Regions from separate parts of the Pantoea sp. LMR881 genome, predicted to be linked through region 2. Evidence: predicted binding sites of a transcription regulator. Region 2 holds the regulator's gene; each other region holds the start of a gene.
What was found. Region 2 encodes CRP, which controls carbon source genes, mostly activating them, when cyclic AMP is high. Its sites were predicted from a motif close to ATGTGANNNNNNTCACAT; they were not measured.
Positions count from the first base shown of each region.

Region 1 (3,151 bases), on a different contig from region 2:
AAAGCCGTGAGTAAATATGGTGTTCAGGAAGGTTAACGTGCCGACAATGATATTGATCCCGGCCATCATAATTAAGAAACCCAGCAGGGTTTTAAAGGTGCCTTCCACCACCTTCCCTGCTGATTTTTTTGTAGTAGCAGACCAATCAGAGCAATAAAGGCAATCAAAATAGATGCCTGCCCTAATAAGTCTTTTACCAGAAAGTCAATCACGCTATTCATGGCTGGGAACCTTCATGTTGTGTTGTTTTAAAAACGCGACAAGTTTCTCCTCAATTTCTGTTTTATCGGTGAGCTTATTGAGAATAATGACACGTTTAATCTGTTCCGGGCTGGCGTCAGCATTTAATACATCAGCAAAGGCTTTTTGCGTCAGGATAATGTCAGATTTAAAAGCATTAGCTTCAGATATTGTGGTGTGATCAATATCTGCTTCTATCTCCAGCTTCTTTAATACCGATTTGGCACTCATTTCAATAGCAAAACTGGATCCCAGACCGCAGCCACAGACACACAGAATTTTCAGCATGGTGTTCTCCTCACAAGATATTTAGTTGTTTAGCGAGTTTGTAATGATGCCCTTCAATATCAACCAGACGTTTTTTCATGCTTATTAAATCAATTGGAATGGGCTTATTGCTGCCGTTAATAATGACCGCTTTGTTTCGCATTCCAGATTGAATACACCGAACCACTTCAGTGGCCATAATGGTGCCCTGATAAATTTCTTCACAAGTTGGATCACCATTGCGCAGACCATATCCGATAATTGTTTTACGAATACGCACACCGATCATCGGTTCAAGCTGTTTAATCAGCGTGTCGATTGCCCCTTGAAAACCGGGAGAATATTCTCGGGTATACCCTTCTGAACAGAGGATTACCACGCTGTTTTGTTGCGCCAGTCGCTGGGTGATGCGCTCAGCCAGCAGCGGCGTGGGGATTTGGCATTCCGGGATCAACGCGAAATCGGCATTGGATTTAATTGCTGACTGCAACGTTAATTCTCCGCAATAGCCACCTAACAGTTCCACCATAAATACCCTACCGGTCAGCGCCCGGCCGGTATTACGCAATTTCACCACTTCTTTTAAAACCTGTTCGCAGGCCGTGGAAAACCCGATGGTGTAATCACTGCCGAACACGTCGTTATCAATAGTCATACCGACGCCGAAACAGTTAACGCCAAATTCACTCAGCGTGTGCAGAAATTGCAATGATCCGTCGCCTCCCGCCATTACTAATACATCAATACGCAGCGACTTAAGCTGTCGCGTAATTAATTCATATTCACTGCGCACTAGCTTTTTATCGGTCCTGCCCGATTGCATCACCGGAATAGATGCAATAGAAAAATCCGTTAATTCTCGTTGAGAAACTTCCTGATGGCGATTCGCTAACAAACCAGGAATGCCGCCGTTAAATAAAACCATTTCCGCCTGCGCCATCCGGCCCATCTGGAAAATAAAATTATTAATGCCGGTGACATCACCGCCGCTGATCACCATTCCAATTCTCATTGCGAAAACTCCCTTGGCTGTTTTGCGTCTGGGAAGCATTGTTGCGAGATAAAGGCTTTATATTTGCAATAAAGATCACATTTACGAGACTAATCTGTCAGGAGAGAGTATTGACACTGGGCTAATCAGGCTTATTTTTGTGATTAAAATCACAATGTAAACATCAAGTTAAATATTATAAATCCTATATTTATCAGTTAATTAACCTCACCCAGATTAATTATCCATTAACGTGTTATTGCCTCTGTTTTTCGCATTATTAGCACAGTTCAAATTTGTGATTTTCACCTCATTTTTGTCGGTTCTGACGCTTATTAATCAGGTTTAAGGTTGAATTCAATATTCGAAACTATCGACAGCTTATGATGTTTAAAAACTCATTCAGTGCCGATCAATGACTGAATTCCGTTACGTTCAATCTATCCGGTAAGGCAGTTTTGATTCTCTTCATAAGGGGAAGCAGCACCTTTCGTAGGAAATACTATGCAAAATGCATGATGGAATGGGTGCCAGGCAATTAATCCATCATCTGATATATCAACGAATATCGGGCGTGACGAAGCCTTTGCCACAGTGCTGTCGCAAACTTTCGGCAACGGTGGCAAACACTACAGGTGTGAGTTGCTCAAGATGTATTACCAGAGAGCCGGTGAACCATTCAACGCGACCGGGCTGTTCTGATTTTAAATGACTCGCCAGCGCATCCGAACGCTTGATCAGCCTCAGTCCTGAGATCTATGGGTGGGATAACACCCTGACCCTCGGCACAGGGTTCGCCTGCAGGCTATGCTGAATATCGCCGATAATTTTCTGGATCCCGTACGATAATACAGCGAGTGGGTCCTTTGAGCCTGCTTATATAACTTCGCGTTTCTTTCAGTTGCGCAGCGTGCATATGCGTTGGGCTATGAGAACATGCAACAGCTCATTCGCAGGTGACTGGCCCGTTCCAGGAAAGAACAAAACGGCGTTCAGGCGCATTAAGAATGCCGTCATTTCAGAGTCATCGAAGCATTGTTCCTAAAATTTCATCACCACGCTTTGGTGTTATATCTGCCGCCGGACAATCCTCATTTTTCCCAAATACTCTCCCCTGCTCTATTAAACCTTACGCTCAGAGAAACAAAGGGTGCAGAGGTCTGTTTACTGTGCGCCTGTAGTGACCAAATTCAGTGTGCAACTACATTTTGACCAGGTTAACAAACTCTCTTAAAAATCCTCTCTTAACCATCAGCATTAAGGAGAACCGCCATAATTAACAGGGATACACAAAGGTAAGAGGCAATCATGAACGAGTTAATAAAGGTACATATCGACGAGTTCAAAGCGCACTTCTCGGGGGCGGTAATTCTTCCTGGCGATTCAGATTATGACGAGGTACGCCAGATCTGGAATGCCATGATCGACCGCAAACCCATGCTGATCGTCCGCTGCTCGTCGCCTGAAGATGTCGTCCAGGCCATTAAATTTGGGCGCACGCAAAATCTTCTCATTTCGATTCGAGGAGGTGGACACAACATTGCAGGTAATGCTGTATGCGATAAGGGTCTGATGATCGATCTCTCGCTGATGAAAAATGTGCAAGTGGACCTGACCACATGCAGGGCCAGCGTCGAGCCAGGCTGCACCCTT
Region 1 covers NZ_JAPVOK010000007.1:80,426-83,576, reverse strand. The annotation lists partial or broken gene O3W44_RS24095 (PTS sugar transporter subunit IIC) at 1-221, opposite strand, end outside; gene O3W44_RS24090 (PTS sugar transporter subunit IIB) at 214-528, opposite strand; gene O3W44_RS24085 (6-phosphofructokinase) at 539-1,519, opposite strand; gene O3W44_RS24080 (FAD-binding oxidoreductase) at 2,807-3,151, shown strand, end outside.
Region 1: the regulator CRP is predicted to act here: its motif matches at 1,795-1,812, upstream of O3W44_RS24085 (6-phosphofructokinase).

Region 2 (3,151 bases):
TTAAAAGCTACGAGAAGCACTATCCCGGCACGCGCTTTACGATTAAAGAAGCGCAACTTTCAACGCTGCTGACCCCTTTACGCGAAGGCATATTAGATTTTGCCATTGGCTCGCTCAGTTCTCATTTGCCGCTGGAAGCACTGCATGTCGAACCGCTGTTTAACGTGCCATTCTGTGTTATTGCGCGTCGCGATCATGCCTGTCAGCACGTCCGCAGTTTTGATCAGCTGCGCGATCAGCGTTGGATAATTCCAGAAACGGAGATGGGATATTATCCGTTACTCTCTGAATACATGGCGGATTTTTATCCGTCCCTGACAACGCCACCGTTGCGTACTGACTCGGTAGTCTGCGGATTGAGGCTGGTGCTGGAAGCTGATTTTCTGGCGGTAGTGGCGCAGCCGATGGCCCGATCTTTCGGCAGTGAAGTGACTATTCTCAATCTGTCAGCGATCCCGGAAGCGCATTATGGCGTGATCTGGCCAAAAAAATCGCCGCTCACCTTAAGCTCACAGCGATTTCTGAACCTGTTACGGCAACGTTGTGACAAATATGAGTGGCGTTATGCGGTAGCAACGACTTCGTAGCTGTGGGTAATTTCCACGCCTTTGCCCAACATAATTGCCACCGAGCAATACTTATCAGCCGAAAGATCAACCGCACGCGCGACCGCTTTGTCCGACAGATCTTTGCCGCTGACAATAAAGTGCAGATTGATATGCGTGAAGATACGCGGGGCTTCTTCACGGCGTTCTGACTTAAGCTTTACCTCGCAGTCGCGCACATCGTTACGCCCTTTTTGTAAAATGGATACCACATCTATCGCGCTGCAACCGCCCGCTGCCATCAATACCATTTCCATCGGACTTGGTGCTTTATCACCAGAATTACCGTCCATTAATACCTGATGACCAGACGATGACTCACCGAGAAACGTCAGACCTTCCACCCATTTCACTCTTGCCTGCATGTTTTTTTCTCCAGAATAGGGGGTTTTGCCGCCAGAGTACGCTTTCACCTGATAAACAGCAATCCAGAGAAATCCGCCCTTTGCTGAAGCGAGACAACAGAAGACAGTCGGCAAAAGCTGTGCTACAAAAAGAGCTGAAAATATTTTTCGTCACTCGATGGCGAAGCCGGGAAGAATTATGCGCACTGCGCCGAATGCAGCCCGAATAATTTCCTGAATGGAAAAACGCTTGAAGCTTTCATCGCCTGACAGGGAAAACTGCCCCCTGTATTTTGGGCACGATTACAACAGAGGATAATAGCGAATGGTTCTCGGCAAACCGCAAACAGACCCTACACTCGAATGGTTTTTGTCCCATTGCCATATTCACAAGTATCCCTCCAAAAGTACGCTGATTCACCAAGGTGAAAAAGCTGAAACGCTTTATTACATCGTGAAAGGATCCGTCGCGGTTCTGATCAAAGATGAAGAAGGCAAAGAGATGATTCTTTCGTATCTGAATCAGGGGGATTTTATCGGCGAGCTTGGCCTGTTTGAAGAGGGTCAGGAACGCAGTGCCTGGGTACGTGCTAAAACCGCGTGCGAAGTGGCAGAAATTTCTTACAAGAAATTCCGCCAGTTGATCCAGGTTAACCCGGATATTTTGATGCGACTGTCGTCGCAAATGGCGCGTCGCCTGCAGGTAACGTCAGAAAAAGTAGGTAACCTTGCATTTCTCGATGTTACTGGCCGCATTGCACAGACGTTGCTTAACCTGGCCAAACAGCCAGACGCCATGACGCATCCCGACGGCATGCAAATTAAAATTACTCGTCAGGAAATTGGCCAGATCGTTGGTTGCTCACGTGAAACCGTGGGCCGTATTTTGAAGATGCTGGAAGACCAGAACCTGATCTCCGCACACGGCAAAACCATCGTCGTTTACGGCACCCGCTAATTTCTGTCACTCCGGCGTGATGGCAACATCACGCCGTTATTGTTGCTGTCCTATGTGGCGTCGAATCATCTATCACCCCGAAGTCAATTATGCTCTGCGGCAGACGCTGGTGCTGTGCCTGCCTGTCACGCTCGGCTGGCTGTTTAACGATCTGCAAAATGGCCTGCTGTTCTCGTTAGTTCCCGCCTGTTGTAACATTGCCGGTCTGGATACACCGCATAAACGCTTCTTCAAACGCCTGATTGTCGGCGGCAGTTTGTTCGCACTCGGCAGTTTTCTTATCCAGTGGCTGACGCTGCAGGGCATTCCGTTGCCAGCCATTCTGTTCGCTATGCCGCTGCTGCTCGGTGTGACAGGTGAAATCAGTCCACTGCATGGGCGCCTGTTGCCGGGTGCGCTTATTGCTGCAATTTTTACTCTGAGTTTGATGGGACATATGCCGATTTGGGTGCCGCCACTGCTCTATATCGGCGGTACGCTGTGGTACGGCGTATTCAACTGGTTTTGGTTCAGGCTGTGGAAAGAGCAGCCGATGCGCGAAAGCCTGAGCCTGATTTACCGCGAGCTGGCAGATTATTGCGATGCAAAATATACCCTGTTAACCCAGCTTACCGATCCTGAAAAAGCGTTGCCTCCTTTGCTGGCGCGCCAGCAGAAAGTGATCGATATGATTAACACCTGCTATCAGCAGATGCATATGCTGTCAGCGAATGGCGACGAAAGCCATAAGCGGCTGAAACGCGCTTTTCAGATGGCGCTGGATTTACAGGAACACATTTCTGTCAGCCTGCATCAGCCGGAAGAGGTGCAAAAGCTGGTGGAGCAAAGCCATGCTGAAGCGGTGATTCGCTGGAACGCCAGTACGATTTCCGCGCGGTTACGCGTGCTGGCTGATGACATTTTGTATCACCAACTGCCCGATCGCTTTTCAATGGACAAACAGCTCGGCGCGCTGGAAAAGATTGCGCGTCAGCATCCAGACAACCCGGTCGGCAATTTCTGTCTTTATCATTTTAACCGCATTGCGCGGGTGCTGCGTACGCACAAGCCGCTGTATCAACGCGACCTGATGGCCGATCGCCAACGCCGCCTGCCCCTGATCCCCGCTTTACGCAGCTATCTCTCACTAAAATCCGCCGCGCTACGCACTGCCGGGCGCTTTGCAGTGATGCTGATGTTTGGCAGCGCGCTGGCTATGTTTTTCAATATTCCTAAACCTTACTGGATCCTGATGACCATTATGT
Region 2 covers NZ_JAPVOK010000002.1:2,628,728-2,631,878, reverse strand. The annotation lists gene O3W44_RS14135 (LysR substrate-binding domain-containing protein) at 1-587, shown strand, start outside; gene O3W44_RS14130 (OsmC family protein) at 563-970, opposite strand; gene crp (cAMP-activated global transcriptional regulator CRP) at 1,275-1,907, shown strand; partial or broken gene O3W44_RS14120 (YccS/YhfK family putative transporter) at 1,960-3,151, shown strand, end outside.

Region 3 (3,151 bases), 280 kb from region 2:
GCCAGTAAAGCGTTGGGAAGCCGGGTCGCATCGCTGAATCAGGATTATCATTTAGGACGTCGCTGTGGTCGCTATTTTCTCGCCACGCTGGGCCAGTGGCTCAGTGATGCCGAGCCGTTTATGCGCCACTCAGTTGTTACGCCGCCTGCACCTGTGGCAAATGCACCGGATGCGCGGCCCATCATCACACCTTCTGTGGCGGATAATGACGCCGATTACGATAAAGGTTCGCTGGCATGAGATTTATTGATACCCACTGTCATTTTGATTTTTCACCGTTGATTGATGAAACCGAAAGCACGCTCGCAAAAGCGGCTGAAGCAGGCATTGAAAAAATTATTGTCCCAGCCGTCGATATCGGTCGGTTTGAGCTGATTTGCCAGCTAGCGGCCGATCACCCTGCGCTGTATGCGGCGCTCGGTCTGCATCCCATCGCGATAGAAGATCATCAGGAAGAGCATCTGGATCGGCTGGAAGGGTGGCTCAGGCAGAAACCCAAAAAGCTGGTGGCGATCGGCGAGATCGGACTGGATCTCTATCGCGACAACCCGCAATTTGAGAAGCAGGAACAGTGGCTGGATGCCCAGCTCAGGCTGGCGAAAAAATATGATCTGCCGGTGATTCTGCATTCACGGCGCACCCATGACAAACTGGCGCTGCATCTGCGTCGCCACGATTTACCGCGTTGCGGCGTGGTGCATGCTTTTGCAGGCAGCCTGCAACAGGCGCAGGCGTTTATCAAACTCGGCTATGCCATTGGCGTTGGCGGAACCATTACCTATGATCGCGCCAGCAAAACCCGCCACACCATCGCCGAACTTCCGCTTGACGCGCTGTTACTGGAAACCGATGCGCCAGATATGCCGCTGCATGGTTTTCAGGGTGAGCCGAACCGTCCTGAACGTGCGCGCCTTGTCTGGGAAGCGTTATGTGATTTACGTCCCGAGTCCCCTGAAGAGATTGCCGATGCGCTCTGGAATAACAGTCAGAGAGTATTTCAGTTCTCCAACTAATCCGCTTTTCCTCTGATGCGCTGCGCGATTGACTACGCTTTAAACAATAATCAGCGCACCGAACTGTTAAATGTGACAATAGTAACATTGCGCTGGCTGCCGTATAATAGTGCTCACAGGCATTTTTTTAATTTAAGCCACGCCATTCCTGGTTTGTAACAGCAGGCAGTGATAGTGATGTGATTATTGCCACATATTGCTCGCGCTGCTTTTGTTATTATTATCACATTCTGTCGGCCAGCTTACTGGCCGCATCCCGATCGTTTTGGAGAGCATCATGACCGATATACAAGCGCAGGCCCTTCGCGCATTAAAACTGATGGATTTAACCACGCTGAATGAAGATGACACTGACGAGAAAGTCATTGCGTTGTGTCATCAGGCGAAGTCACCCGTGGGCAATACAGCGGCTATCTGCATCTATCCACGCTTCATTCCGGTCGCGCGTAAAACCTTGCGCGAGCAGGGCACGCCAGACATCCGCATTGCGACAGTGACCAACTTTCCGCACGGCAATGATGACATCGACATTGCGCTGGCTGAAACCCGCGCAGCGATCGCTTACGGCGCGGATGAAGTGGATGTGGTTTTCCCTTACCGCGCGTTGATCGCCGGAAATACCCAGGTCGGTTTTGATCTGGTAAAAGCCTGTAAAGAGGCATGTGCCGCAGCGAATGTGCTGCTGAAAGTGATTATCGAAACCGGTGAACTGAAAGAAGAGGCGTTGATTCGCCAGGCATCTGACATTGCCATTGATGCCGGCGCTGACTTCATCAAAACCTCAACCGGTAAAGTGCCGGTGAATGCGACGCCAGAAGTGGCCCAGATCATGATGAGCGTGATCCGTGACAAAGGCGTGCAGCAGCAGGTGGGTTTTAAACCAGCCGGTGGCGTCCGTACCGCTGAAGATGCCGCAATTTATCTGCAACTGGCTGAAGAGACGCTGGGAGCTGACTGGGCCGATGCACGCCATTTCCGTTTTGGCGCATCCAGCCTGCTGGCGAATCTGCTGAATACGCTGGGCCATAACAACGAAAGCAGCCAGTCAGGCTACTGATCTTTTCAGGCGGCCCGTGGCCGCCTTTTCAACACCAATATTTCCCTGTCTGAAGGGGGGTTACCTTGTTCTTACCACAAGAAATCATCCGCAAAAAACGTGACGGCCATGCACTGAGCGAAGAAGAGATCCGCTTCTTCATTAAGGGCGTCCGTGATAACAGCGTTTCCGAAGGTCAAATTGCCGCGCTGGCAATGACAATATATTTCCATGATATGACCCTGCCTGAGCGCGTGGCACTCACCATGGCAATGCGCGATTCAGGCACGGTGCTGAACTGGAAATCGCTTAACCTGAATGGCCCGGTGGTGGATAAACACTCAACCGGCGGCGTCGGTGATGTGACTTCCCTGATGTTAGGCCCGATGGTGGCGGCATGCGGCGGTTATATTCCCATGATCTCCGGGCGCGGCCTCGGCCACACGGGTGGCACGCTGGATAAGCTGGAAGCGATCCCCGGTTTTGACATTTTCCCCAGTGACGATCGCTTTCGTCAGATCATCAAAGAGGTCGGCGTCGCGATTATTGGTCAGACGAACTCGCTGGCGCCGGCAGACAAACGCTTTTACGCCACGCGAGACATAACTGCCACCGTTGATTCTATTCCGCTGATCACCGCTTCAATCCTGGCGAAAAAACTGGCCGAAGGGCTGGATGCGCTGGTGATGGATGTAAAAGTCGGTTCCGGTGCGTTTATGCCCACCTATGAAGCTTCAGAAAACCTGGCGCAGGCGATTGTCGGCGTGGCAAACGGCGCAGGCTGTCAAACCACCGCGCTGCTTACCGACATGAATCAGGTATTAGCCTCTACCGCCGGGAATGCGCTGGAAGTACGTGAAGCGGTGCAATTCCTTACCGGTCAGGCACGTAATCCGCGCTTACTCGAAGTCACGCTGGCGCTGTGCAGTGAAATGTTAATGTCGGGCAAGCTGGCAGCCAGTGACGCAGAAGCGCGGGAAAAATTGATGCAGGTGCTGGATAACGGCAAAGCCGCTGAGATTTTTGGCCGCATGGTGGCTGCGCAGAAAGGGCCGGGCGATTTCGTTGAGCGTTATGACGCTTACCTTCCTGCGCCCATGCT
Region 3 covers NZ_JAPVOK010000002.1:2,913,075-2,916,225, forward strand. The annotation lists gene O3W44_RS15540 (patatin-like phospholipase family protein) at 1-240, shown strand, start outside; gene O3W44_RS15545 (TatD family hydrolase) at 237-1,013, shown strand; gene deoC (deoxyribose-phosphate aldolase) at 1,291-2,070, shown strand; gene deoA (thymidine phosphorylase) at 2,136-3,151, shown strand, end outside.
Region 3: the regulator CRP is predicted to act here: its motif matches at 1,191-1,208, upstream of deoC (deoxyribose-phosphate aldolase).

Region 4 (3,151 bases), 790 kb from region 2:
TTCAATGGCCTCTGTTTGCGGTGCTTCTCTGGCGCTGATGGATGCGGGCGTGCCGATCAAAGCCGCTGTTGCCGGTATCGCAATGGGTCTGGTGAAGGAAGGCGAGAAGTTTGTTGTTCTGTCTGACATTCTGGGTGATGAAGATCACCTGGGCGACATGGACTTCAAAGTTGCTGGTAGCCGTGACGGCGTGACCGCGCTGCAAATGGATATCAAAATCGAAGGTATCACCCGTGAAATCATGCAGGTGGCATTGAACCAGGCTAAGGGTGCGCGTCTGCACATTCTGGGCGTAATGGAACAGGCTATCAGCACGCCACGCACGGAAATCTCCGAGTTTGCACCGCGCATTTACACCATCAAGATCAACTCTGACAAGATCAAAGATGTTATCGGTAAAGGCGGCTCAGTGATTCGTGCTCTGACCGAAGAAACCGGGACTACCATTGAGATCGAAGATGACGGTACGGTGAAAATCGCGGCAACCGATGGCCTGAAAGCCAAAGAAGCGATTCGCCGTATCGAAGAGATTACAGCTGAAATCGAAGTAGGCCGCATTTACAACGGTAAAGTAACACGCATCGTTGATTTTGGTGCCTTCGTTGCGATTGGTGGCGGTAAAGAAGGTCTGGTACATATCTCACAGATCGCTGATAAGCGCGTGGAGAAAGTAACTGACTATCTGCAGATGGGACAGGAAGTACCGGTTAAGGTGATGGAAGTTGATCGCCAGGGCCGTGTTCGTCTGAGCATCAAAGAAGCGACAGAGTCAAAGCCGCAGGCTGAAGAAGCTGCAGCTGCAAGCACGCCTGACGCGGAATAAGTCGTTCCTGATTTGCCTCTCCTTGTATTGCGAGGAGAGGCGTTTGTGTTATCGCGAGGGCGGGAATCCTTGTGCACAGCAGGCGGACGACAGGATGGTTGTCCCAATGTTTGTATTCGGGAGTGGGAAATGAAGCCTTTTTTGCGCTGGTGTTTTGTTGCGACAGCTTTGACGCTGGCAGGATGCAGCAACTCCAATTGGCGTAAGAACGATGTTCTTGCAGTACCTTTACAGCCCACACTGCAGCAAGAAGTGATTCTGGCGCGCATGGAACAAATTCTTGCCAGTCGCGCCCTCACCGATGATGAACGCGCACAGCTGTTATATGAGCGCGGAGTGTTGTATGATAGTTTGGGTCTGAGGGCATTAGCGCGGAACGATTTTTCGCAAGCGTTGTCTATAAGACCTGATATGCCGGAAGTATTTAACTACCTCGGCATATATTTAACGCAGGCGGGCAATTTTGATGCCGCCTATGAAGCGTTTGATTCTGTACTTGAGCTTGATCCAACTTACAACTATGCGCATTTAAACCGTGGTATCGCCCTCTATTACGGCGGTCGATACAAGTTAGCGCAAGATGATCTGCTGGCGTTTTATCAAGACGATCCTAACGATCCTTTCCGTAGTTTGTGGCTCTATCTCGTCGAAAGTGAGATGGACGCTGACAAAGCTAAAGTAACGTTGCAACAGCGTTACGACAAAGCGGTGAAGGAACAATGGGGATGGAATATTGTCGAGTTCTACCTGGGCGACATCAGCGAAAAAACGTTGATGGAAAGTCTTAAGGCGGACGCAACGGATAACACCTCGCTCGCTGAACATCTCAGTGAAACCAACTTCTATTTAGGTAAGTACTACCTAAGTCTGGGGGAGAAGGATGACGCGAAAGCGTTATTCAAACTGGCGGTGGCTAACAACGTGAATAACTTTGTTGAACACCGATACGCATTGTTGGAACTGGCGCAACTCGGCCAGACACAAGACGATTTATCAGAATCTGACCAGCAATAGCTGACGAACTTTTATTGCCTGTAATACCTGTAAAGTCATCATCTTCAGGGATGAGGGCTTTTCTGTTCGTCAAAACTTCTAATTTGAGCCGGTTCACACTTTTTGATGAAAATGACTGAAAATTTTCACGACGAGTTATGTAGACTGGCCGCCGCAATCTAAGAGGCACGTGTACTACATGACTGATATTCAAACCACTTTTGCAGATCTTGGCCTGAACGCTGACATCCTTGAATCACTGAACGGCATGGGCTACGTAAAGCCATCCCCAATCCAGGCTGAGTGTATTCCTCACCTGCTGGCGGGCCGTGATGTGTTAGGTATGGCGCAGACCGGGAGTGGTAAAACCGCGGCCTTCTCTCTGCCGCTGTTAAACAACATTGATCCAACCGTCAAAGCACCACAAATTCTGGTGTTGGCACCGACCCGCGAACTGGCGGTACAGGTTGCTGAAGCTGTTACTGAATTCTCTAAACATATGCGCGGCCTGAACGTTGTAGCCCTTTACGGCGGACAACGTTACGACGTACAGCTGCGCGCACTGCGTCAGGGACCACAAGTAGTTGTGGGTACGCCTGGCCGTCTGCTGGACCACCTGAAGCGTGGCACGTTAGATCTTTCTAACCTGCGCGGCCTGGTGCTGGACGAAGCGGACGAAATGCTGCGTATGGGCTTCATTGAAGACGTTGAAACCATCATGGCTCAGATCCCAGAAGGTCACCAGACCGCTCTGTTCTCTGCAACCATGCCAGAAGCGATTCGTCGTATCACAAAACGTTTCATGAAAGATCCGCAGGAAGTGCGTATCCAGTCAAGCCTGACAACGCGTCCGGACATCAGCCAGTCTTACTGGACTGCATACGGTCGTAAAACTGACGCACTGGTTCGCTTCCTCGAAGCTGAAGACTTTGATGCTGCAATCATCTTTGTCCGTACCAAAAATGCGACGCTGGAAGTTGCTGAAGCGTTGGAGCGTAGCGGTTATAACAGCGCAGCACTGAATGGTGACATGAACCAGGCACTGCGTGAGCAGACGCTGGAGCGTTTGAAAGATGGTCGTCTGGACATCCTGATCGCGACTGACGTTGCTGCACGTGGTCTGGACGTTGAGCGTATCAGCCTGGTTGTTAACTACGACATCCCGATGGATGCAGAATCTTACGTTCACCGTATCGGTCGTACTGGTCGTGCGGGCCGTGCAGGTCGCGCGCTGCTGTTCGTTGAGAACCGCGAGCGTCGTCTGCTGCGTAACATCGAACGCACCATGAAGTTGACGATCCCAGAAGTTGAGCTGCCAAACGCAGAACTGCTGGG
Region 4 covers NZ_JAPVOK010000002.1:1,842,854-1,846,004, reverse strand. The annotation lists gene pnp (polyribonucleotide nucleotidyltransferase) at 1-823, shown strand, start outside; gene nlpI (lipoprotein NlpI) at 953-1,837, shown strand; gene yrbN (protein YrbN) at 1,943-1,999, shown strand; gene O3W44_RS10485 (DEAD/DEAH family ATP-dependent RNA helicase) at 2,016-3,151, shown strand, end outside.
Region 4: the regulator CRP is predicted to act here: its motif matches at 1,919-1,936, upstream of yrbN (protein YrbN).